Thermocoleostomius sinensis A174: one gene and its partner. The protein of the gene in region 2 binds, or shares a complex with, the protein of the main gene of each other region. Links are inferred from orthologs where the notes say so. Each region holds a gene or a part of one and is shown on either strand. Other genes may lie near its edges. The genes, in order: prmC and prfA.

What was found.
Region 1: the proteins of prfA (region 2) and prmC are in contact, whole or in part, in a crystal structure (PDB 2B3T), measured with the Escherichia coli proteins. The link is inferred for Thermocoleostomius sinensis A174 from one-to-one orthologs.

The regions. Positions count from the first base shown.
Region 1 is NZ_CP113797.1:2,719,833-2,736,770, reverse strand. What follows is about bases 8,296-11,199. They hold prmC (peptide chain release factor N(5)-glutamine methyltransferase), read right to left. Parts: upstream 10,241-11,199; coding sequence 9,350-10,240; downstream 8,296-9,349. Other genes in these bases: OXH18_RS11755 (Tic22 family protein), read right to left, coding at 10,362-11,162; OXH18_RS11765 (L-threonylcarbamoyladenylate synthase), read right to left, coding at 8,636-9,253; OXH18_RS11770 (S-layer homology domain-containing protein), read left to right, coding at 8,296-8,563. In the rest of the region: OXH18_RS11790 (magnesium chelatase subunit H), read right to left, coding at 1-3,872; OXH18_RS11785 (hypothetical protein), read right to left, coding at 4,263-4,955; OXH18_RS11780 (glycosyltransferase family protein), read left to right, coding at 5,076-6,395; OXH18_RS11775 (hypothetical protein), read left to right, coding at 6,441-6,869; more of OXH18_RS11770, read left to right, coding at 7,307-8,295; OXH18_RS11750 (ABC transporter substrate-binding protein), read left to right, coding at 12,160-13,440; OXH18_RS11745 (hypothetical protein), read right to left, coding at 13,492-14,253; bioD (dethiobiotin synthase), read left to right, coding at 14,506-15,207; OXH18_RS11730 (hypothetical protein), read right to left, coding at 15,541-15,999; OXH18_RS11725 (DUF6439 family protein), read left to right, coding at 16,137-16,433; OXH18_RS11720 (SpoIID/LytB domain-containing protein), read left to right, coding at 16,754-16,938. UniProt on the Escherichia coli protein: Methylates the class 1 translation termination release factors RF1/PrfA and RF2/PrfB on the glutamine residue of the universally conserved GGQ motif, i.e. on 'Gln-235' in RF1 and on 'Gln-252' in RF2.
Region 2 is NZ_CP113797.1:835,189-843,959, reverse strand. What follows is about bases 5,718-8,542. They hold prfA (peptide chain release factor 1), read right to left. Parts: upstream 7,773-8,542; coding sequence 6,663-7,772; downstream 5,718-6,662. Other genes in these bases: rpsI (30S ribosomal protein S9), read right to left, coding at 8,264-8,542; rpmE (50S ribosomal protein L31), read right to left, coding at 7,881-8,123; OXH18_RS03640 (amylo-alpha-1,6-glucosidase), read left to right, coding at 5,718-6,557. Also shown: arsenosugar biosynthesis radical SAM (seleno)protein ArsS, read left to right, coding at 1-405; OXH18_RS03660 (polysaccharide deacetylase family protein), read left to right, coding at 581-1,288; OXH18_RS03655 (AAA family ATPase), read right to left, coding at 1,365-3,188; OXH18_RS03645 (pilus assembly FimT family protein), read left to right, coding at 3,852-4,433; more of OXH18_RS03640, read left to right, coding at 4,515-5,717; more of rpsI, read right to left, coding at 8,543-8,677; rplM (50S ribosomal protein L13), read right to left, coding at 8,677-8,771. UniProt on the Escherichia coli protein: Peptide chain release factor 1 directs the termination of translation in response to the peptide chain termination codons UAG and UAA.

The DNA of each region.
Region 1 (16,938 bases), 1.9 Mb from region 2 along the record:
ACCACTTTACGGAAGGAGTTTGGGTTCAGGTTCATCAATCGATTCCGCATCGCTTCATCTTGAATGAAGGTTGTATTCGCGTCCTCGTAGATCCAGTTGTCTACGGCTCCGGCGGTAGCCGACCAGCCCATCGTATTTACCAGTCGCTTCGACAGTTCCCGCACACCTTCATACCCATGGGACAACATACCCTCATACCATTTAGGATTCAGCAATTTGGTGCGGGCATCTAGGCGAACAGTTTCCGACAGGGTGCGGACTTGAGCGTTGGCGGTGGTTGTATCGGCAATGTAGGCCGTGGGCGTTTTGCCGTCTCCCCGTAGAGTAGATACTAGCTTGGTGGGATCGGAGTCGAAGTAGTGTGACACATCAGTGAGGGAAATCTCGGATGAATCCAGGTTCTGGAACGTCACATCCACGGTCTTTAGCGTTGATTCAAACAAGTCTCGCGCCTGCTCCATCATGCCGGGATTATCGGAGTTGAACGCAAAGGACTTCCGCGCTAAGTACATATCCTGAAGCTCGGACTCGCTTTCCCAGGTGCTATTTTCCACTGCCAAGTTGACGTTGGAGGAATAGGAACCAGAGGCATTGGAGAAAACGCGAGTCGCCGCCTGTCGCAGATTCACACCCATGTCTTCTGCTTGCTTGATCGCATGTTTGCGAACAAAGTTGAGTTCGATCGGCTCATTGGCCTCCGCTGCCATTTTGATTGCCCGATCGAGCAAGTTCATTTGGTTAATGAACAGATCGCGGAACACACCGGAGCAGTTGACCACGACATCAATGCGAGGACGCCCCAGTTCTTCCAGCGACATTAACTCCAGTTTGTTCACCCGACCCAAAGCATCGGGGACCGGGCGCACACCCACGAGCCACATCACCTGAGCCAGCGATTCACCATAGGTTTTGATGTTATCTGTACCCCAAAGGACAAAGGCGATCGTTTCTGGATATTGCCCATTGTTCTCAGCTTTTTGCCGGGCCAAGAGGCGATCGACCACAATTTGTGCCGACTGTACTGCGGCAGTGGTGGGAATCGATTGCGGATCGAGGGCATGAATATTCTTGCCTGTCGGCAACACATCGGGGTTACGCACCGGATCGCCACCCGGGCCCGGCAGAATGTACTCGCCTTCCAAGGCTTTTAGCAGCGCTCCTAGTTCGTTGTCGGCTGTCACCTGCTTTAGGCAGAACTCCAGATACTCAAACAAGGGTTTGATTGCGTCTGGATCAACTTTGGGGTAACCTGCCTCGTGCAGGGCTTCAATCCAGGGTTCCTTGCGTCCGATGTTGAAGAAGTTGAGCTTCGTTACTTTTGAAACGCGACCGTCGGCATCAGTTTGTTCCTTCACCATTGCTGCCACCGCCGCCCGGCTGGCTTGGTTGATCTCGTAGAGCAACTGCACATCGTCCAGCAGTCCCCGATCGCTGTTTTTGTAAATCTGATCGATATCTCGGCCCAGGCTGTTGGCGATAATGCGCGGTAGGCTCATGATTTCCTCTTCGGGACGATCGAGTCCGGCGATGTTGACCAACGTGGCGATCGCTTCTTCAGCGGTGGGAGCCTTGCCAATCACATGCAAACCACAGGGCAACAGGCGCGATTCGATCTCCATCAGCTTGATATAGACCTTGCCCACCAGCGTATCTCGGTACTCTGGCTCTAATGCCGCGGCATCCTGTTCTGGTAGTTCAATATCTTTATCCAGATTCACCAGGCGGCACTTGTCCACAATGGCGTTGAGAATGGGTACGCCGCGTCCCGTGTCCTTCAAAGTTTGGTAGGAGGCGATCAACTCGCTCAGTTCCTTCAAGCCCTTGTACAATCCGGCATTTTCTGCCGGCGGCGTCAGGTAGCTGATCGTTTCTGCATAGCTGCGGCGTTTGGCGATCGTCGCCTCCGAGGGATTGTTGGCCGCATAGTAGTAGAGGTTAGGAATGTGCCCGATCAGCGAGTCGGGGTAGCACTCACCGGACATGCCCATTTGCTTGCCTGGCATGAATTCCAGCGATCCATGCGTACCAAAGTGCAGCACTGCGTCCGCTTGCCAGATATGTTCCAGGTAGGTGTAGTAGGCAGCGAAACCGTGGTGGGGACTGGCCGATCGCGAGAACAGTAGCCGCATCGGATCGCCTTCATAGCCGAAGGTGGGCTGGACGCCAATAAAGACATTACCAAAGTGCTTACCAAACACCAACAAGCTTTCGCCATCGGTGTTCAGGTGACCCGGAGCTGGGCCCCAGTTCTCTTCCAGGCGTTTGTAGTAGGGCGTTAACCGCTCATATTCTGGAACCGACATCCGGTAAGCGATATTGAGTTCGGGGCTACTATACTGCGCCTGCGCATCGTGAATCACCGCTTGCATCAACGCTTCTGCCGACTCCGGCAGGTCTTCTACGTCATAGCCATTCTGCTTTAGAGCTTTCAGCGCCTCGTAAATGGAGCCGAACACATCTAGATAAGCCGCCGTGCCCACGTTACCCTTATCCGGCGGGAAGCTGAACACTGTGATCGCCACTTTTTTGTGGAGCTTAGGCTTGCGGCGCAGGTTGGCCCACTTCATTGCCCGCTGAGCGATCGCCTCAATCCGGTCTTGCAGAGCAATGGCTTTCCCCGTTGTACCATCGCGTCCCGACAGGATAATCGGTTCGATCGCTCCATCCAGTTCAGGAATGGCAATTTGCAGCGCCACTTGAATCGGGTGCAGACCCAGATCACTGTCTTGCCATTCTTCGGTAGTTTGAAACACCAGCGGCAGCGCCACCATATAGGGACGATTCAGTCGTTTCAGCGCCTCGATCGCCTTGGGATGATCTTGTCGAGCCGGGCCGCCCACTAGCGCAAATCCAGTCAGGGATACCACCACATCAACGATCGCCTGCTCTTTAACGATCGGATCGTAGAAGTAGGCATCGACGGGTTTAGAAAAGTCTAGTCCGCCAGCAAATACAGGAATCACCTTGGCTCCTAGACACTCCAACTCTTGGACCATCGCCACGTAGTGGGCATCATCCCCTGTGACTAAGTGCGTTCGTTGCAGCACCAGCCCCACACAGGGAGCCAGCGGATCTTTCAAATCATTGGGAACGTCTTGGCGAGAAGCATACCAGTTGAGGTATTCCTTCAAGTCCTCGAACATGTGTGGCGCAAGCGGATGCCAAATGCCCATATCGGGATAGGTGACAGGATCGCGATATTGCAGCGGTGCATCGCGCAGACTTCCCGCTGGATCGCAGTACTTGTCTGCTAGCATCAGCAGGAAGTTTTCCAGATTCTCGGACGAACCGCCCAGCCAATACTGAAAGCTCAGCATGAAATTGCGGGCATCTTGCGCCTTTTCCATCGGCAGATACTTCAGTACCTTCGGCAGCGTATTCAGCAGCTTCAGCATGGCATCCTGGAAGCCACTCCCTGACTTTTCCTTGCGCTTTTTCATAAACTGGGCGATGGCGCTCTTGGATTGCCCCAACTGCGACATGGAAAAGCTGCCCATTTTGTTAAGGCGCATCACCTGCGGCATCGACGGGAACACCACTGCTACATCGAGCCGATCGCGGTGCGGCTCTACAGCGGCTACGACTTTCTCGGCTAGTTCCTCAATAAAGATAAGAGAGGCAATGAAGATATTAGCTTGGGCGACATCCTGTTGAAACGCTTCATAGTTTTCGGGACTACGAAGCTCCTCTAGTAGATAGCCGCTGATTTCGATGGCCAGGTTAGGGTTGTTCTGGTTAATGGAACGAACGGCCGCCGAGAGCGAACTCTGGTATTGCGGCTCTAGCACGACATAGACCACCTTGATCAGCGATCGTCCCTGTAGATCGGTGGGCGCGATGTGCCTGATGGCGGGCTTGACGTGAGTGAACATGCGGTTAGGCTCCTTTCAAAAGGCTGTCGGCTACTTAGCACGAGTTCATCCTTCTATCAGCGCAAGTTAAGGATACCTGGCAGGTAGGGGTCAGCACGCAGATAGACCGAACCCAGCCGCCCAAGCACAGCGCTGACGCGGATGCCCCGAAATAATGTTACATGAGTGTTTTACCAGAAAACCCTTACCAACTGGGCAATCGACCGGTTATCTGACACAATTTGATAAAAACAACGAGATATTTTTTTACATTTCTTGACGAACATAAAAGTGTATGCTCAGTTTTTCTAAAAAAATCTAATCAATTTGATTGGAAAAATCTATGAATTGCACCTAGGTTTCACAGCTTTTTCTAAAAAAGCAATCGAATTGTTATTTGCTACTTATTTGCTAGCGCATGAGTTCTGTATGGGCGATCGCCGTCTCTTTCAGGCGCAAATATTCTTCTCTTAATTGCCGATATTGCTCATCAAACTGCAATACATCACTAGTGATGCGATCGGCATCGTATGACGCTATTTGTAGACCGATTAATGTTTCTCGAATGAAGCAAATATAGATATTTTCCAATTCTTCTGCTTTTCTCAATAAGTTTTCGATCTGATCTAGCGCACGTTCATAGAGACTCACTTGATTAGAGTAAAGATCTGATGTTGAGACTAGATCGGCTAATTCATTGACTTTTTTATACTCTCGATTTAACCGCGAGATTTCTGCATCAATTTGCAGATGTTCCCGAATCACTGGTGCAATTCCGTCTGCAAGTTCCATCGGTTTGTCTAGCTGTTGAGCCGCTGCGGGAGTCGCCATTTCCACATCTCGCCAATAATGCCAGGAGTAGATATATTCAACCTCTCCGCTTTCGGTAAGACGAGGAAACACCACCTCAACTCGTTGGTAGCCAGAATCTTTCACCCGCATCGGGATACCATAGCCCCCCAAAGGTAGGTCTGGGTAGCGGTACTCGGCCCCTTTCACATAGACTAAAGCGTGGTTGCTGATCCACTCTCGCTTTTGGCGACGCAGAAACCACCACATCGCCCCAACCCCCGCAAGAACTGCCATCACGAGTAACCCTAGCATGTTCGCTGCTCCCAACGTTTGCCTTCAGTGTCTCTAGCCTTGGTGAGGTCCTTCAGTGGAATTTGGTTCCATTCCGGCCCCTTCATCGTTCAGCTTTTCTATCTATCGCGGCTTCTGACTATGAATCCCATTGATATTCTCCTGCTTTCCAACGGTCCGGGTGAAATTACCACTTGGGTGCGCCCCGTCGTGAGAGCCATCCGTCAGCAAATGGGAAACGATCGCCGTTGTGTCCGCATCTCCCTCATCCTGTCTCCCTGTCCCAATGCTAGCGGGCGCGAGGTGGAAATTGCCCAATCCTATCCAGAGATCGATCGCATTCAAGCGGCTCGGCATTTTTTCCCATTTCTGTTGTGGGGCAAAACGGCAGATAGCTGGGACTGGCGCGATCGAGGGGTAGTGGTGTTTCTGGGCGGCGATCAAATTTATCCAGTGATCATCGGCAAGCGGCTCGGCTATCGCATTGTGGTTTATGGCGAATGGGAGACCCGTTGGCATCGTTGGGTCGATCGGTTTGGCGTCATGAAACCAGAGTTAATCGATCGCGTTCCCCAGCAGTACGCCCATAAGCTAAGCGTGGTGGGCGATTTGATGGCAGATGTGGAGATTGGGGGTTGGGAAGATGGGGGTTGGGGAGCTAAGGAAGATAGAGGAGATGGGGAAGAAAACACCCCGGTACCCCTTCATCCCTTATCCCTCATCCCTCATCCTTCCGACTCCCTCATCGCTCTCCTCCCTGGTTCCAAACCAGCCAAACTAGCTCAAGGTGTTCCATTTGGGCTGGCGATTCTGCAACAGATTTATCACAGGCGCCCCAATACGCGCTTTGTGATTCCCGTAGCTCCTACCCTGGATTTAGCTACCCTGGCCAAATTTGCCGACGCTACCCAAAATCCGATCGCCTCAAAATTTGGCAATGTCACAGCTACGATCGATCGGGAAGGAGATCGCGTTTATCTAAAAACCACAGACGGATTGCGGGTTGATTTATGGTTAAAGTTTCCTGCGTATGATCTATTGTCCCGTTGTGCTCTGTGCCTGACTACGGTAGGTGCAAACACAGCAGAGTTAGGAGCCTTGGCTGTGCCGATGATTGTCCTGATTCCGACTCAACAACTAGACGCGATGCGGGCTTGGGACGGTATTCCAGGATTGTTGGCTAACTTGCCAGGAGTGGGGAGTGGGTTCGCCAAATTGATTAATTGGTGGTTTTTGCGGAAACCTCGCTTGTTGGCTTGGCCAAACATTTGGGCAGGAGAGGCGATCGTTCCAGAACTGATTGGAGAACTTCAGCCACAACTAGTGGCAGCGCTAGCGCTAGAGTGGTTGTCTCATCCAGACGAACTTGCAGAAATACGGAAACGGCTGCGGCAAACCCGAGGGCAAGCAGGAGCCGCTCAACGGTTGGCTCAATTGGTACAAAGCCAGGCTTACCGGTAAACTCTAGGGTATTCCCTTTCGCTTTCAGTTCTATCACTCTCTTCTGTGAAACGGTTACCCTGGCTTTCTCTGGCAATTCTGTTTGCAGCCTATACCAGCTTCAGTTGGTTTTTGATTCAATCAACTGCCACTTGGCTGGCTTGGTCGTTGGTCTTAGCCTTCACGTTGTTGCAAGCCTTACTGCTCACCACCCTGTTTGATGGACTGAAAGCCTTGATCAAAGCTTGGTTGAAGTCCGATATTGGCTACTTCACGCTGATTATTGTGGCGTCCTTGGGCGTGACGATCGTGTTGGTATGGTTCCGGATCTTTGGTTACTTTTTTGTCCTGATTGCCGCTGAAATTCTGGCGCGCCTTGATCTACAAAATGCTGGATTTACTCGAGTGCAGGCGTTGCTAATTTTGAGCACATTTTCGTTACTGGGGTTGGCAACGGGCTGGGCAGCCACCATCCACCCGAACCTAAATCTATAACTTAATTTTGTTCTCGAAACTTGTTCTCGAAACCCAATCAGTGAAAGGCGATCGACCCAACGTCAGCCACTTGCTAAGGAGCAATTCCAATAAAAAAGCAGCCAATCGGGGCGGCTGCTTCTTCCCATACATGAGGTGCATGAGGAGCTGTCTACCTTAGAGTAGGATGAAACGTCTCCTGGCACTGACAGGGTTACAGATTTTGATACGACGATGAGGAAAGATGAGAATTGCGGGGCATGAATCGGGAACTCAGAGAATGACTCAATAGTCAAGTAAGCTAGCGCGTTAGAACTTTGCAATATTCCCTCTAATTGCGGTGCATAGATTAACCCTTGGATGAAACTCAGTCGTCTACAGGACGTTTCCATCCTGAGCGATATAGGGAATATTAAGTTCCACAGCAAGCCATTTCATAGCATCTAAAGAGGACGATTATGTCTAGTTTCCGTTCCTGGCAGTCTGGCACTGCCTTGTTTACTGCGCTGACGTTAATGGCAGGGGCAGCGGCTCCCTTGATAGTAGTTCAGGCTCCAGCGCAGGCACAAAGCACCTTTTCAGATATCTCTTCAGATTATTGGGCAAGAGAATTCATTCAAGAGTTAGCCAATCGCGGTGTCATTAGCGGATTTCCCGATGGATCGTTTCGTCCTAATGATTCAGTGACGCGGGCCCAGTTTGCAGCCATGGTACGCCAAGCCTTTCGCCGGTCTGCCGTTCGAGGCTCGACACGGTTTGTCGATGTTCCGGCTAATTATTGGGCGGCTGATGCCATTCGAGAAGCTTACACAATGGGCTTTTTATCAGGATATCCTAATAATGTATTCCGTCCCGATGAGAACATCCCTCGGGCACAGGTATTAGTATCGCTAGCCAACGGATTGGGGTATTCGACGGCTGGTTCCGTGAATGGTACTTTGCAAGCCTATGCCGATGCTAGCGCAATTCCCGACTGGGCCCGCCCCAGCGTCGCGGCGGCTACCGATCGCCAAATTGTCGTGAACTATCCAGATGTTCGCTTTTTGAACCCCAATCGATCGGCCACCCGTGCTGAAGTTGCAGCCTTTATCTATCAAGCCTTGGTTAGTTCTGGCAATGTGGCGGCCATTAATTCGCCTTATATTGTTGGCAATCAAGCCTCTACACCGACACCGCCAACCAACATGGCGGAGCTTCCCGCAGGAACTGTAATTACGGTTCGCTATGATGAGGCAGAGAGAATCTTTATTTCAACAGAAGAACCAGAACCTGTACCAGTGACACTAACGGTGGCACGTAACATCCGGGGTCAAGGCGATCGCTTGCTAATTCCTGCTGGTAGCCAAATTGTAGGCGAGTTACGCACCGTAGATGGTGGGACGGGTGCTCGCTTCTATGCCAAAGAGTTGGTGCTCACCGACAGAACTCGAATGCCGATGAGCGCGACATCGGGAACTGTCACCACCACTCGCAGAATTACTCGAGGCGCTAACGTCGGTGAAATTTTGGCAGGGGCGGCTCTTGGAGCAGGGGCGGCCGCTGGCGTAGCCGCAGTAACAGGCGATCGCGCCATTGCCACCGAAGAAGTGCTAGGGGGAGCAGCCCTTGGAGGGTTGGCAGGACTATTTCTGGGACGCGATCGAATCACCCTAATTTCGATTAATCCGGCGGTGGATCTAGATTTGACGCTCGATTCACCACTGGTGATGCGCTAATACCCATTGTCCAACGTTCTAGCGAAAATCCTGTTGAATCCGGTAAGCAGTGCCGTCCTACGTGGCTCAAGCTCATCCTTCTAACCTGACCGTTCCCTGTCGTAGAATTTCCCATCCTGTCGATGTCCATTTAGCAACGGTAGAAGGTAGGCGAGAACTTGGCTGGGTTTCCAACATCAGGGTGCGCTCCAATTCTGCTAACTCGTCAGATCGTAGAGTCAGTACCTCTGGAAATTCAGCGTTGATATCCGTTAGGGTTTCTAGGGGTGGCTGACCCGATCGATTCACGCTTGTCGTTGCCAACGGTCGAGTTTGAGCCAAGATATGTCGAGCGATCGCATGGTTGGGAACTCGGATGCCGATAGTCGTCGGATCAGTAGGATTCATCTCAGGCGGCAGTCGATCGCTAGCGGGCAATACCAAGGTGAGTGCTCCCGGCCAATAAGTAGCCGCCACCTGTTGCCAAAGATTGAACTCTGCATCACTGCCTTGCACGTAGGGCCATAAATCATCCGCCGTCGCCGCCATGAGAATCAACGGCTTAGTGTGGCTCCGCTGCTTAGCCTCAAAAATCAACGCCGATCGATCGGGCCGCACTGCCAAAGCGGGAACTGTATCTGTAGGAAAGCTAACAAGCCGATCACCCGATCGAGCCGCCGAAACCAGTTCAGAAAAGGAAACCCCCGGCATACTTAATTACCCATTACCCATTACCCATTACCCATTACCTATTACCATGACAGAGTAACGCACCGCTTGAAACCGTCTCAAATAGCCATTTGCCATTTAAACCCGATAAGCCAACGCAAATCGATCGACCCCTGCCAGATCGGGATAGATGTGCACATCGCGATAACACCCTTGGGACTGCAACAGATTGACCACATTCTCTGCCTGCCCCACCATCATCTCAATGAGCCATACCCCCCCAGACACTAAATAATTTGGGGCTTCAGCAACAAGGTAACGGATACAATCTAATCCATCGGCTCCACCGTCTAGGGCTAAGGCAGGCTCATGATCTGCAACTTCGGGCTGAAGCTTGGCCACCATATCACTGGGAATATAAGGCGGATTGGATACCATCCCGCGCAAGTGACCCTGAAGTTGGGTCAACGGTTCAAACCAATGGCCCTGATAGAACCGAATGCGATCGCTGAATCCTGACTGCTGAGCATTAAACCTGGCAATCGCGAGGGCGTCTGGGCTGTAATCCACAGCATGAATCATGGCTTCAGCAAATGCATCCGCCAACCCCAAGGCAATCGCTCCACTGCCTGTTCCCAAATCCGCCCAGTGTCCGTACCCCAGTTCTGAGTGGGTTTGCACCGCGTCGATCGCCAAATCAATGATCGATTCTGTTTCCGGTCGAGGAATTAAAACCGCGGGCGAAACCTTTAACATAAACCGTCGCCACGGTGTTGCACCCACTAAATATTGCACAGGGGTCCGAGCGTTTAATCGCTGATGCCAACGCTGATCTAGCTCGTAGAGAGAGTACTTTAAGTCAATCACCGTTGGATCACCTGGAGACAGTAAGCGCAACCTCAGCCGATCTAGACCAGTTAGGTGTTGCAAGAGCCAATCAACTTCCACGGGTGGTATGTTTGCTGCGATCGCCTGCTGGTGTGCAGTTTGTCGCCAGTGCCAAAGATCTCCTTGAGAAGTGCGGTGCATAGAGTTCCGTGAGCCGGACACAGCCGAAATTACAAACCATTCTCACAAAACCATAGCAATAAGGGGCACGATCGACCATGCCCCTCAACTCAACGCTTGGATCTATTCGCTGACAGCCTCCCTACTGCTGTGGGGCTGGTTCCGGGGCTTGCTGTGGGGCTGGTTGTTGCCCACCCTGTTGTTGTAGCGATCGAATATATTCAATGCTTTCTTGAGGGGGCACCAAGTAAATCTGGTTCAATTCCTGATTATCACTCGTGCGCAAGTTCTCAATCAGTCGATCGAGCGGCACTACTTCAATCCGAACCGATTCTGCTAATTCCGGTTGACTTTCACGCAGTCCAGCCAAGGCTGCTTGCAGTTCGTCTTCGCTGAAGTACATAGGAATAACTTCCTCTTCCCCTCGACGCACAGTCAACAGGGCTTCTTCTTCCCCCTCACCCGATTTGGCAATAAACAGCGGCACACCTTGAAAATTCTCAGCGGATTGACCACTCTCTTCTAAGATAGCAACTGCCGCTTCCACCTCTTGCCGTTGAGGAATAAACGCAACTCGCAGCGGGTTTTCTTCGTTTTGTCCATCCAGGGCAATTTCATACACCCGTGCCAGCGAAATTGGCACAATTCGTACACCTTCTACAGCCTGTGGGTCGGTATTGGACATGTTGCGCAAAAAGTTTTCAGCATTGGTATGGCTAATAAATACGGTGGCAACAGGCGGTGCGTTCTCTTCTTCTGAAAAAGTTGCAACAACCAGTGAACCTTCACCATCCACTAGGGTGAAAACTGGAACTGTTTCCAACCGGGCTTTCACTTCTTCATCGGATAAAGCTAGTACTCTGCTGCCTCCAACAAAGAGAGAACCAAACAGAACACTTCCAATGAGAGCAAGGGTTGCACTCCAGCGAATCAATGATTTCATAAAAACTCCTACGAAACTAAATCATCCGCACTTAACGCCATTTGCAATGAGTCATCTGCTCAGACGGAAAAACTACTGAACCCAATTACTCAATCCAACCATCAACAAACACTTCATTCGATCGCAGACCATTTTCGTGGGATAGATCTCCACCGTTGAACAGTCGAATATTGGCCCACTCACCTTAACTTAAACTGCAACTTAGATCGCTCGCCTAAAGGCTATCACTTTCAACTCAAGTTGTGGGTTTATGAGGACAAGCTGAGAAGCAGAAGGGTTCGCGGTAATTGACTGAAACTACTGATTGAACCCACTTAAACAGCCAGTGGAATAAATCGCTGCGACTAGCAGACTAGATTTACATAAATTAATGCGTTAGGCAACCGTTTAGATTTGTTCGATGAAACACATCTAGCTGCGCATCGACAAAACTACCAAATTGGTCGTAGGTAATCTTGACTGGCTCGATCGAGCGATAGTTCCTTATACCCAAGGTACATTTGCGATCGGACATTTCCCATCAATCAGCAAAAACTAGCCATCCGAGCCGCGAAACTTCAAAGTTTTTTATCAGAAGGGGCAACATCCGCAGTTGAACGATACAGAGCAGCGTCAAAATAATTGAATTGTTGCTATGCTGAATTGCCAATCTACGATTTGGCTCAAGCCAGTCAACACAGACACCAGATCACAGTTCTGTGAAAGGTCATTTTGTCACGTCTTCACAGCGATCTGTTATTTCAGTTGATGTAACCTTAACAACCCTGTTGCTTCTCCACAACAGTTGGCGCGATTATAGGCCTAATCTTTGTTTTAATTTCAACTTCAGTAACACGCTTATTTTTTTGAGTTAGGTTGCCGTATGAACTGCTTTAAACACCTATTCGATTTCGATCGATTCCGCCAAACTTCTCAGCCCCAAGCTTCTCAGTCAATCCCTCAACCGACGAGCAAAATCCGACGATTGCAACTAACCGGAGGAGCGATCGCCCTATTGATGCTGACAACGGCTTGTGGCGGTACACAGACCACGACTGAATCTCCTGCCAATTCTGATGCAACTTCGACGACAACAGCTAGCAGCGATGGAGCCGCGGCTGGAGCGCTGAAATTGGGTACGTTGCTTCCCATTACGGGCGATCTAGCTCAGTACGGCACCACGATGCAAGACAGCGTTAGTCTACTAGTTGAAAGCGTCAATGCGTGTGATGGGGTGCTGGGTAGCGAAGTTACCTTAATCTCCGAAGACGATCAAACCGATCCGGCGGCTGGGGCCTCTGGCATGACCAAGCTCGCAGAAGTAGATCAGGTGGCAGGCGTTGTTGGAGCCGCAGGTAGTGCAGTTTCTAGCGCAGCAGTTGATATTGCCGTTCGTAATGAGGTGGTGCAAATTTCTCCGTCTAGCACCAGTCCTGAGTTTACCGCTCGGGCAGAAAAGGGAGAGTTCAATGGCTATTGGTTCCGAACGGCTCCTCCCGACAGTTTCCAAGGCGATGCGTTGGCCCAACTCGCGCGCGATCAAGGGTTACAGAACGTGGCCGTGTTTGCCATCAACAATGATTACGGGAACGGATTAGTGCAGGCCTTTACGGACGCATTTAAGGCCCAGGGAGGAACCGTGGTGAATGAGTCGAACCCCACCCTGTATGCAGAAAATGCTACAACGTTTGACTCGGAGCTAAGTGCAGCCTTTAGCGGCAATCCTGACGGGGTTTTGCTGGTAGCGTATCCTGAAACTGGCAGTCTCATTCTCAAATCCGCTTTCGAGCAAGGATTACTAGACGGAGAAACCAAAATCCTGCTGACCGACGGGATGAAAACTAATGAACTGGCTGAGCTTGTGGGACGCGATGCGGACGGTAACTACATTGTGTCTGGAGTGTTAGGAACGGCTCCAAGTGCCACTGGTCCAGGACTGGAGGCGTTTAAGTCCGCCTACAATGCTAAATTCAACCGCGAGCCGAATGTGTATGATCCGAACTCTTGGGATGCAGCAGCCGTAATGGTTTTAGCCGCAGAAGCGGCCAAAGCAAATACAGGATCTGCGTTGAAGGATCAAATTCGCGAGGTGGCCAATGCCCCTGGCGAAGAAGTCACGGATGTGTGCCAAGCCTTGGCGTTGGTGCGGGAAGGCCGAGACATCAACTATCAAGGAGCTAGCGGCAACGTTGACTTTAACGATCAAGGCGATGTAGTTGGAGCCTACGATATCTGGACGATTAACGACAATGGGCAGCTAGAGGTGCAAGAAACGATCGAAGTTGGCGGCGAGTCATAGATGATCGATCCAGCCTATTCTTAAAAGAAGGGCGTTGGTGAAGCGCCCTTTTTAGTTATTTTCAAACCGAATTGCCTGTCTAAATGCTTGCCATGCCTCGTTTTGTGTAGAGTAACGTTCGGAAGTGATTCTAGCCTGGGCACAGGTTTGATGTTGCCGCCAATATCTCACATAGAACTGAGAACTCGTATTTCGCCAGATTTCATAATTCCATTGATTGCTCGTTGAGCCGTCTGCTACACGCCTGTCTCCCTCAGAATTCGCTGGACAATCAGTAGTTGTCGGAGTTTGAGCCGACCGATCAATCCTGGTTGGATTGACAGAGGATGGTGTCGTTGAGGCGTTAGCCAAGGGTGTCGATTGGCGACGATCGGCTCTGATAGCCGTCAACCCTCTTGCCCAATTGACTGAAGAACTTGTCGCTGAAGAATCTGAAAATTCAACTAATGCTTGTAATGCTTGAGTTGCATCGGCAGTGATTCCCGCTAGCACTCGTCCGCCTTGACATCCCGAAAATTCTGCAACACCTCGCTGAAAGTTGAACATATCTTGACGCACTACAAATAGCCACAAGCGCTCATTGGATGTCACTTCAGAACTACCCATCATTGCCCCAGCGAGGCTAATCGCTTCTGTCCAATTACTGTTGCAGTACGATCGATGCAAACCAGAACGCCAAGCCGTCACCTGTTGAGCTTCTACCGGGTTCGCTTGGGCTGGTTCTATTGGCGCCATGGGTGATAGTGACAATGCTGACAAGGCCAACAGCAACGAGGTGAGACCGTTTGCCGCCTGTTTCAAACGTCGTTCCATAGAGTGTTTGTGCCTAAACTACCGTTAAGGTTCCCGGTTTTAGCGCATCAATCACAATTTGGATAAAACAACGCAGCCGGACTAGCCCGCAAAGTTGAGGAAAATCGATTAAATTATCTAAAGTCGGGATGACAGGATTTGAACCTGCGACATCCTGCTCCCAAAGCAGGCGCGCTACCAAGCTGCGCTACATCCCGTTGCCTTAGCTATTATAGCTTGCTTTTTTTCGATCGCTCTAGAAGGGAGTTTAAGTTGGACGCATTATTGATTGCAGGAACAGACAGTGGTGTTGGCAAAACCGTACTCACCAGTGCATTGGCTGCCTATTGGCAACGGTATCATCCGTCGCGCTTGGCTCTTTTTAAGCCTGTACAGTGTGGAAGCGGATACGCTCAAGATCAGTATCCCGACGGCGATCGCCAACTTTACAGCCAATTGTTTAATCTGGATCAAACTCCTGATGACATCAACCCGCTGCACTTTGCTGCTTCGCTTGCCCCTCCTATCGCTGCCGAGCGAGAGGGCCGTCGCATTGAACTTGAGTACCTTTGGCGGGCCTTCGAGCAACTGACTCAACAGCGATCGTTTGTGTTGGTGGAAGGATGGGGTGGATTGGGATCTCCGATTACCGCAGAAACAACCCTAGCTGATTTAGCCTGGGATTGGCGGATTCCGGTTGTACTCGTTGTTCCCGTCCTACCTGGGGCTATTCCCCAAACCGTTGCTAATGTCGCGTTGGCCCGTCATGCACGCATTCACCTAAAAGGAATTGTGTTGAACTGTGTGCAGCCCTGCCATGCTAACGATCGAGATGATTGGGCTGCTGTTGAATTGCTTCAAGCTTTGACGAATAAACCCGTTTTGGGTTGTCTGCCCTACTTAGCAGACCCAACCGACGTCAACAAATTGGTTCAAATCGCATCCAATTTAGAAATTGAGCGAATTCTCTCATAAGCATGAATTCATGCAACATAGCCCCTCTTGCAAATACAACATCGTGCCACTCTATGAAGTGTCCCAAATCAGATTTATCTCTCAGATAAGGGCCGTAAATTAAGGATGTGTGAGGAGGAACGAAACAAAGCAAGCCCCTGGAGTCGAAACACGGACAGACGCCCAGGGGTTTTGTTTTTCATAGATTTTTTGCATCGTTTCCCTGCTCTCACGCATGAGAGCAGGACTGGGGATGAAGGCGATACAGAATTGATCTATGCTTTTTCAGAAAGTGGCACATCAAGTGGTACACCGCGTTTTTAGTTCTAATTCCCAATCCCTAATCCCCAGTTCCTACCGCATCCACGATCGCAGCACCCATCCGATCATCATTCCAAGTCCGCCAAACCGCACAGCTTGCCAAAAGACTTCTTTGAGTCCAGTCCAGGAAAACAACTGGCTTTCCAATGCTACTTCCAATGTCTCAAGCTGCTGACGAATTTGCTTCAAGTCTTGTTTCAGTTGGTGTTGTATCCGTGCAGAGGTAGTGTGCTGAAGCTGCTGTTCGATCTGATCTTTGCGATCACGGAGGATTTGCTGACACTGGCGATCGGTCTGGATTTGGGCATGACGGGTTTTGAGGAGTTGAAAGGCTTGTTCAAGCTCATGTATGCTCTCATGTATGGTCTGATCGATCTTGTCAATTTCGCCAATTTCGATGTTGGGGGTAGACTCAAGAGGTGTTGCGGACAGCGACGCAGAATCACCTGCCGATCGATCGGGTTGGGCCGGCGGAAAAGATGGCAGTTTCATAGGGTTAAGTTAACGTAGAGTAGAAATGAAGCACCGAGCGCTCAGAAGAGATCGGATTCCCTAGCAAGCATTCCCTGATTGACTGTTGAATTGCCAAGTTGCATCGTTTTTGAAAAGTTTGCTTTAAATTTTCAGCTATGTCCCCAACCTCTGATTTCGCAACGCCTCTCACCCGTTCCAATAGCCAGAAACCGATTGCAGAACTATCAACAGCCGAGCTAGCTCAAGCCCTCGCTGAACGGTTAGCCATTGCACCAGGGGATTGGCATCGGCTCAAGGCAAATCGTAATGCCCGTGCGGCAGAACAGGCAGCAATTGCCTTGGTATATCTGCTGAATCAGCACCCTGAAGAAGCCCTCGCCCGTCTACAGCAGGCCAGTGGCTGGCTCGATCGATCGATTTCGGCTCCACCGTGTCCAACCCATGGTCACTAAGAGGCTAACGAATCCATAGCTGATGCCATCCAACGTATCAATGCTCGCGACCATGACCGTATTGCCGCAAGTAAGGGTGTATTCTGAATTGCGTGGTCAAGAGAAGCTGTAGGGCTATAGACTTGGCCAACAGTAGGGTTTGGCAGTGCTTGCTCGCCCGGATTTGTCACTAGCTTTGGCGTCACTCACCCAGCTAACCCTGTAAAGTTTTCATAAACTTACTTAGAACCTTGCCGATTTCCTTGGTCAGCGTCCATAATCGGAAACTGTTAGCCGTTAGATTCTTAATCTCTCTTTGGGGAGTTTCATCGGTACGGAGAATGCTTCAAACTAAAAGATTGAGCGATCGCTACACGATTTTTCCTACCTTGCTCAGCACCTCAGCCAACATTCAAGCCGCTTGGGGTACCTTTTTGGCGGCTGCCTGTTTGGTGAGCCTAGCTACACCAGGATTTGCTCAAGAAGGGCCACTAAATCCAACTATAGATGTTGGTGTTGTACAGCG
Region 2 (8,771 bases):
ACCAAGATGGAGCAGGAATGGAAAGCAGGACTGCTCAAAAATCATGGGGTAACGTTCGATCGCTTAATTGCCCTGAATAATATGCCGATTTCTCGCTTTTTAGAGTGGCTGGAAGCATCAGGCAACTTAGAGGGGTATTTGGAACTGTTGGTCAATTCCTTTAATCCAGCTACCGTTTCCGGTCTCATGTGTCGCAACACGCTGTCCATCTCCTGGGACGGGCGCTTGTTTGACTGCGACTTTAACCAGATGTTGAATTTAGAAGTGCAATCTCCGACGGATCAGCGTCCGCATATTCGTAATTTCCACCCAGACTGGTTGGCGCAGCGGCACATTGTTACTGGGCGGCACTGTTTTGGCTGTACGGCGGGGGCTGGAAGTTCCTGTGGTGGAGCGATCGAATAGTACCAAATCGGTGTCACAAGCGATTGACTTGGGGAGGATGCAGCCCTACAGCATAGGTGTTGCTTCGGCCAGTGTCACTTTGGGCAAACACCCGCCCTTACCGATCATTGCTTTGATTTGCTATGGTCAAACATATGGTTTATGGAACGATTTCTCCCCATTTTTCTCTCCGTTCATGCAACTTGCTCCGTTCTTCCCGCTGATTCACAAAGTCCTGCGACCCACCTTCCCTACTTGCTTGTGGACAGGAGATGCCAATTCTGCCACGATCGCCCTCACATTTGATGATGGCCCACATCCCACTCACACCCCACAACTCCTGGAAGTTTTAGATCGCTACGAAATCCCCGCCAGCTTTTTCTGGCTAGGGGCCTGTGTACACCGATCGCCTCACATGGCCCAAGAAATTTGGCAGCGCGGGCACTGGATTGGGCTACACGGCTATCAGCATCACTCGTTTCCCCGGCTCAGCGCTGATGAATTGAAGCAAAGCTTGGCAAAAACGCAAGAGGCGATCGCGCACGCCTGCCAGGTGGATCTAGCATATGTGCAGCAAAACATTCGCGATGTGCGTCCCCCCAATGGCTTATTCACGCCACAAACCTTGCGCTATCTCCAGCAATGGAACTATCGCCCTGTCATGTGGAGCGTAGTTCCCGAAGATTGGGTACGTCCGGGCATTGATATCGTCACTCAGCGAGTGCTGAGCCAAACCTGCAACGGCTCGCTGATTGTGTTGCACGATGGTTACTGTGGCGGCGAAGATGTGGCAAAAACTGCCGATCGTTTGATTCCTCGCTTGTTAGATCAAGGCTATCAGTTCGTCACAGTCGATGCGCTGTGGCAACAAGCCGCGATTGGTGTGCCAGTGGTCAAAACTTGACAACCCTTCTAGAGGGGGTGCAGGAGACGCCGCCGTCCCCTGCTAGGGGTTGGAGGGGCATCCCCCAATTTTCAACTTATCCTCGCTGAGTTAACAAGGTTTGATAGGCTGTTTCAAAATCCTCTGGGGTAATTTGCAGCAGAGTTGGATCAGTATGTTGTTGCGATCGGTAACGTCGAATCGCTTGCAGGGCCGCCTGATTACTTAATAAAGCTAGTTCGGCCCCATTCCACCCCTCGGTTCGATCGGCCCATTCTGCCAAATATACTGCCTCCGTTAAGGGGCGATCGTGATTATGAACCTGCAAAATGGCCAACCGACTGGGCAGATCGGGTAAATCCACCTTCAGTTGTAGATCCAACCGACCTGCCCGCAACAAGGCTGGATCAAGCGCCTCTGGTCGATTGGTTGCCCCAATCAACAGGACATTGGCACAGCCTTGTAGCCCATCGAGCTCGGTCAGCAGTTGCCCCACCACGCGATCGCTGACTCCAGAATCGCTTTGAAAACTACCTCGGGCCGGAGCCAGACTATCAATCTCGTCCATGAACACCACACAGGGGGCCGCTTGCCGCGCTTTGGTGAACAGGTCTCGCACCGCTTGTTCCGATGCCCCCACCCATTTGCTGAGCAACTCCGGTCCGTTCACTGCTATGAAATTAGCTCGTGCTTGTGACGCCACCGCTTTAGCCAGCAAGGTTTTACCCGTTCCTGGTGGTCCCCACAGTAAAATTCCTCTGGGGGCTTTGGCTCCGGCCCGCTGATATAGTTCGGGATACAGCAGCGCGCCTTCTACCGACTCCTGAAGCGTTTGCTTCACCAATTCCAGACCGCCGATCGCCTCCCATGCCACGTTGGGTGATTCCACCTCCACCGATCGCAGCACCGAGGGCTTAATCTCTTTGAGGGCTTGCTGAAAATCGGTTTGGTTGATAGTCAGATTGCTAGAAACTGAGGTTTGCAGATTCGGTACTTGTCGTCGCAGCGCTAGATACGCTGCCTTTTGGCACAGCGCCTTCAGATCTGCCCCCACCATGCCCACTGCCAAATCGGCAATATTTGTCAGTTGTACTGACGCATCTAACGGCATCGATCGCGTCAAGATCCTGAGAATTTCCAAGCGACCGTTGCGATCGGGCACTCGAAACTGCACCTCGCGATCGAAGCGTCCGGGTCGCCGTAACGCTGGATCAAGATGCTCTGGACGATTGGTTGCCGCTAGCACAATGACGCCGTTTAAAGCGGCAAAGCCGTCCATCAGACTCAGCAGTTGAGCGACGACTCGTTTTTCTACCTCCCCTTCTACATTGGAGCGATCGGGGGCAAGGCTGTCAATTTCGTCAATAAATATTATGCAAGGAGCCGATCGTTTTGCTTTCTCAAACAAGCTGCGTAATCGGGCTTCGGCTTCCCCGTAATACTTGCCAATAATTTCTGGGCCAACAATGGCGATGTAGTTCACACCCAAGTCTTCCGCCAGCGATCGGGCAGTGAGGGTCTTTCCGGTTCCGGGTGGCCCCACCAACAGCACCCCGCGTGCGGGTTCTAATCCTAAACTTTGCAACAGCTTCGGCCGCTTCAGCGGAATTTCAACCAGTTCTCGCAATTCTTGCAGTACGTCCGACAAGCCTCCGACTTCTTTGAGGGTGGTGGGCGGAGCCGGGGGAGCCGTGGCAACGGTTGATTGATTCGTATCGGTTGCTGTCGGCTGCGAGTAAGGACGCTCTGGTTCAGGAGGCTTTGGGCGAGATTTTACCTGTACATCAAACCCGAACCCACCGCCGAGTTGTTCTTCAAACTCTTCAACAAAATCGAGAAGTTGTTCTAAGCGCTCGTCAACCAGTTCTTCTAGCCGCTTAAAATCTAAAAATTCTTCTAATTCTTTAAATGGATCGCTCATCACATCTGATCTCACGCCGCTCAGTCTTCATTCTAGTCTTTTGTCCAAGACAGACATGGGAAAAGGTATCTGGTTTGTTACATCCACGCTCTAACCACCTAGGCGACGTGATTTCGAACGCGGGGTTATTGCAGCAGCCAAGCGGTCAGATGTTTGAGGGTGCTGAGAACGTACTGACATTCGTGAGAGCGATTAATCGAAAAGGACTCAGAGCAGCAATAGTACAGATGCTTGCTCTAGAGTTACCAACGTTAAATTAAACCATCGCTCCAACTCATATAGACTAAGCGTCTTTGCTTGGATCGTTGGGATCATAAACAAGCTTCTCTAGAACCGCTTTCCTTACACTGCCTTGTTCTAGATGACTGGTAATGCGGATGGCGAGACTCGAACTCGCAAGGCAAAGCCACACGCCCCTCAAACGTGCGCGTATACCAATTCCGCCACATCCGCAGGTTTAGTTGAGCAATGCAACAGCAGACCTGTTCACTGCCTTGAACATTCAGCATACCTCATCTAATCAATTTCTGCCTAGTTCATTTCACTGCAATTTCAAAAATCTCTGATCGACTGAGCGCATCTGCTCAGTTTTGTGGGAATTCTAAACTTGTGTCTTCTCCTTTCTCTCTTCTCCTCCAACCAACTCAATTCTAGGGTGCTGTTATGAACCGTGAGCAGGACTGCAACGACGACCACCCTTGTTTCTACTTGTTGTTGCCTCTAGCCCAGCGACCGCTAAGTCAACTAAACCCAGTCGATAAGCAAAACTCTGACCGTGGCTTTACGCTGATTGAACTGTTGACGGTGGTGGTATTAGTTGGCATTTTGGCGGCAATCGCGGCCCTTGGGTGGCGATCGTTTTGGCATCAACGGTTGTTGGCAGCCGCTCAAGATGAAGTGTTTCAAACGCTGCGGCAAGCTCAAGCCCAAGCCCAGTGGACACAATCAAATTGGCAGGCTAACTTTCAACAAGTGCATGGAGTGGTGCGCTGGTCAATTCACCCCGTGACAGCATCTCCGAACGACATTCAATGGCAAACGCTGGATGCCAAGATTCAGATTACTGAACCTACCACGTTGCCGCAGCTTAATCAGATGTATCGAGTTGAATTTAACGCTCGAGGACACGTTTCATCCCTCTTGGGACATCTGACGCTGACGGTGAAGGACGGCGGTCCAGCCAAGCGCTGTGTGTTTGTCTCGACGTTGCTGGGAGCCATGCGCAAAACTAACAATTGCGGCTGAGCACCGATCAATACCACGCTAGTAACAACTCGGATGGTAATCTGTGTCAGGACAGGTGTTGTATAGCTAGTTGTGTTCTGAATGGAAGAGCTAGATACCAGGGAATGGTTATTAACCAATGGATTGGGGAGCTTTGCTAGCGGTACGGTCTGTGATGCTCATACGCGCACGTATCACGGTTGGCTAATTGCTGCCCTCGAACCACCAAGCCAGCGGACATTACTACTGTCGCGGATTGATGCCAGTTTAGAAGTGCGAGGCCGATCATTTGAATTAAGCACTAATTTCTGGACGAGCGGTGCGATCGCCCCAATGGGATATAGACTGCTGCAACAGTTTCATCCTGACCCGGTTCCAACCTGGAGTTGGGGCTGGAATGATTGGCAACTGCAACGACGGCTGATCATGCCCCACGGGTTGCTGGCTCCTGAAGTGGAGGGTGCACCGCCGCAGTTCTACCATTCCATTTTGGTGGAATATCGCTATGACGGCTCCGAGGCTGCGTTGCTGCAACTGCGCCCCATGATTGGCGATCGGATTTTTCACTATCAGCAACATGCTGATTCGGAGTTGCAATTTGTGCAACTGGTTGAACCCCATTGCATCCTGCTGCAAGCCAAAAGCCCTGCTTGGATGGGCACGCCGTGGCAATTAAGTTGGAGCCAAGGTAAGTATTCTAGCGATGGCATGTGGTACTGGGGCTATCGCTATACCGAAGAAACCAAACGGGGCTTGTCCGATCGCGAAGATTTGTTCACTCCAGGTGTTTTATCGGTACTGCTACAGCCTGGTGAAACGGTGATTCTGGAAGCCAGGGTTGGACACTCAGATTCTTCGCCCGATTTGCTAAGTGCAGAGATATTTGAACGAGCCATCCAAACCGAACAACAGCGGTTGAATACAGCATTTGAGGCTGTTGTTTCAGCCGACAACACTCAACAATCTGCGCCAGAGTCCGCATCCCTGCAACAGCGTTTGTTGCGATCGGGCGACCAATTTATTGTCTATCGTGCCTCCATCAATAGCCCCACCGTGATTGCAGGCTATCCCTGGTTCAATGATTGGGGACGCGATACGTTGATTGCGTTGCCGGGGCTGGCATTAGTGACGCAGCGCTATGGGTTAGCGAAGGGCTTGCTGCAAACATTTGGCATGTATTGCCAACAGGGCTTGATTCCTAATGCCTTTCCGGATGCTGGTACACAGCCTTTTTACAACAGCATTGATGCGGCTCTTTGGTGGATTGAAACCCTGGGGCTATATTTGGAAGCAACCCAAGACTGGGAGTTTCTAGTAGAGCAATACCCGATCGTTTGGCGCATTTACAAAGGGTTGATGGCAGGCACTTGGTACAACATTCGCGTGGATGCCTTTGATGGGCTAGTCACTTGGGATGCGCCTAATGTAGCATTAACCTGGATGGATGCTGTAATTAAAGAAGAACCCGTGACCCCGCGCCGGGGCAAAGCCGTTGAAATTAATGCGCTTTGGTATTCAGCTTTGTGCTGGGCAGAGCAATGGGCCACGCGGCTGCAACAAGATGACCGCATGGACGGAGCCGCCCTGACTAATCAAGCTCGTCGCTTTAGCTATCAGACCGAACAGGTGAAATCCTCGCTGCAAAAGTTTTGGAATCCGGCTTTGGGATATTTCTACGATGCTATTTCCCCCGATGATTATCCTGATGACAGCATTCGCCCCAACGCCGTCATAGCCCTTTCCCTCAGTTACTGTGGGTTTCCAGAGCAGATTGGACAACGAGTGCTGCACGTCGCTCGCGATCGACTCTTAACCCCCTACGGATTGCGCGCTCTCGATCCATCTGATGCGCGATATGTTGGCAAATATGAAGGCGGCATTTGGCAGCGCGATCGTGCATATCACCAGGGTACGGTCTGGAGTTGGCTGATTGGCCCTTTTATTCGGGCGTGGCAACGGTTTTACCCCAACGCTCCCGTTCCGATTGATTGGGAACCACTCTTCACCCATTTTGACGAACAAGCGTGCTTCCATTCCATCTCCGAAATGTTTGATGGCGATCCTCCTCATGCTCCTCGTGGAGCCATCGCCCAAGCTTGGTCAGTAGCAGAAGTGATTCGGCATAGTTCGATCACTAGGAATTAGAAATTGGGGGTTAGAAAAATCGAGAGAATGAGCCGAGTCGAGAATTTTGACTCGGCTGAAAATATACTTTCAATCAGCACAAAGATAAAACAAACACAATCAGTGCTAAACAGAGGCGGCTCCCGACGTAGAAGCAGCGAGTTCTGCCAGGCGTTCCTGTTGATCTTGAGAGATGCAGGACTGAATGACCTCCTCGAGATCTCCTTCTAAGACGGGATTCAAAGTGAAGTTCTGTCCCAAGCGATGGTCAGTGACACGATTGTCTTTATAGTTGTAAGTGCGGATTTTCTCCGAACGCGAACCTGTACCCACTTGCGATCGGCGCATAGATGTTACTGCTTCTTGTTGTTCTCGCAGTTTCATCTCATAGAGTTTTGCTCGCAAAATTTGCATCGCCCGTTCACGGTTTTGCAGTTGCGATCGCTCCTCGGTACAGAAAATCCGGATGCCAGTGGGCTTGTGGAACAGATCCACAGCCGTCTCCACCTTGTTAACGTTTTGCCCGCCTGCTCCACCCGATCGAGCAGTGGTCAGTTCAATATCTTTGGGATCGATTTCAACTTCAACGTCATCCACTTCTGGCATCACGGCCACTGTCGCTGTGGATGTATGAACTCGTCCACCGGCCTCTGTAACTGGAACTCGTTGGACTCGGTGAACGCCCGCCTCAAACTTCAGTTTGCTGTAAACTTGGTCGCCTTGAATTTCCAGAATCGCTTCTTTGAAGCCACCCATATCCGCCAACGACTCACTCACTAGCTTCACGCGCCAGCCCTGGCTTTCGGCATAGCGAGAATACATGCGCACTAGATCCCCAGCCCAAATGCTCGCTTCATCGCCACCTGTACCAGCCCGAATTTCTAACATGATGTTTTTGTCATCGTTCGGATCGCGAGGCAACAGCAAAATCTTGAGACGATCTTCTAGGGATTCTAATTTCTCTTGCAACTCTTCAACTTCCAATGTTGCCATTTCTCGCAGTTCGGCATCACCACCTGCATCCCGAAGAATTTGTCGCGCCCCTTCCAAATCCTGCTGAGCTTTTTGCCAGTTTTCGTAGGTCATGACAGTCTCTTCCAATGCTGATCGCGCTTTCGCCACGCGCTGAAATTCAGTTGGATCAGTGGCAATATCTGGATCAGCGAGCCGCCGAGTCAGTTCATGAAACGTTTGCTCAACAGACTTTAATTTATCTAGTAAATAAGTCTCAGCCATAAAAGTAGCCTTGCAATAGAAATAGTCGGTATAGATGGCAAAAAGTCCAGCAATCAGCCTTTTCTATGTTCGAACGCTGACCGCTGAAACCGTCCAACACCGACCCCGCTATTTTTTAGCGTCAGACTTACCAGATTTACCGCTATCCATCATGCCATATTTCCGCAGGAAGCGCTCAACGCGGCCTTCAGTGTCGATGATTTTCTGGGTTCCAGTAAAGAAAGGATGATTACCCGACCACACATCTACATGAATTTCAGGCTTGGTTGAACCAACGGTCATTACAACTTCGCCATTGCAGTATACTTTTGCTTCCGGATACCACTCCGGATGAATTCCAGATTTTGCCATGATGATTGATTGTCAAAACGAGTTGAACTGTATTGCTGATCTGTAGTGAGCAGATCAGGGCTATCCATTGTTACCACTTACTCATCGAAGTCACACATCGATCGCAAGCTAACAATGCTAACAGCCTATCCATCACAATTTTAGCGCTTAGAGAACTGCGGCGCCTTACGAGCTTTATGCAAGCCATACTTCTTGCGCTCTTTTGCCCGTGGATCTCGCGTTAAGTAGCCTTCTACTTTCAACGGCTTGCGATTGTCAGGGTCGAGTTGGCACAGTGCCCGAGCAACACCCAAGCGAATAGAATCGGCTTGTCCAGTTAATCCCCCACCGCTAACCGTGACCAAAATGTCGTACTCGGTCTCTAGTCCTAGGGTCTCTAGGGGGGCTTTTGCCGCCGACAAGTAGGTAGGGTTAAACTGAAGATAGAGATCGCCAGGTTTACCGTTAATCAACAATTGCCCATTTCCAGGTACCAGCCGGACGCGGGCAACAGCCGATTTGCGGCGCCCTGTACCTTGGTACATGACTCGATCGGTTCTTTCAATGGCTTGCATTAGCGTTCACCTCCAGGAATAGTGTTAATGGTCAGAGTTTCAGGTTGTTGGGCTTGATGGGGATGGTCAGGCCCTGCATAGACTTTCAGCTTTG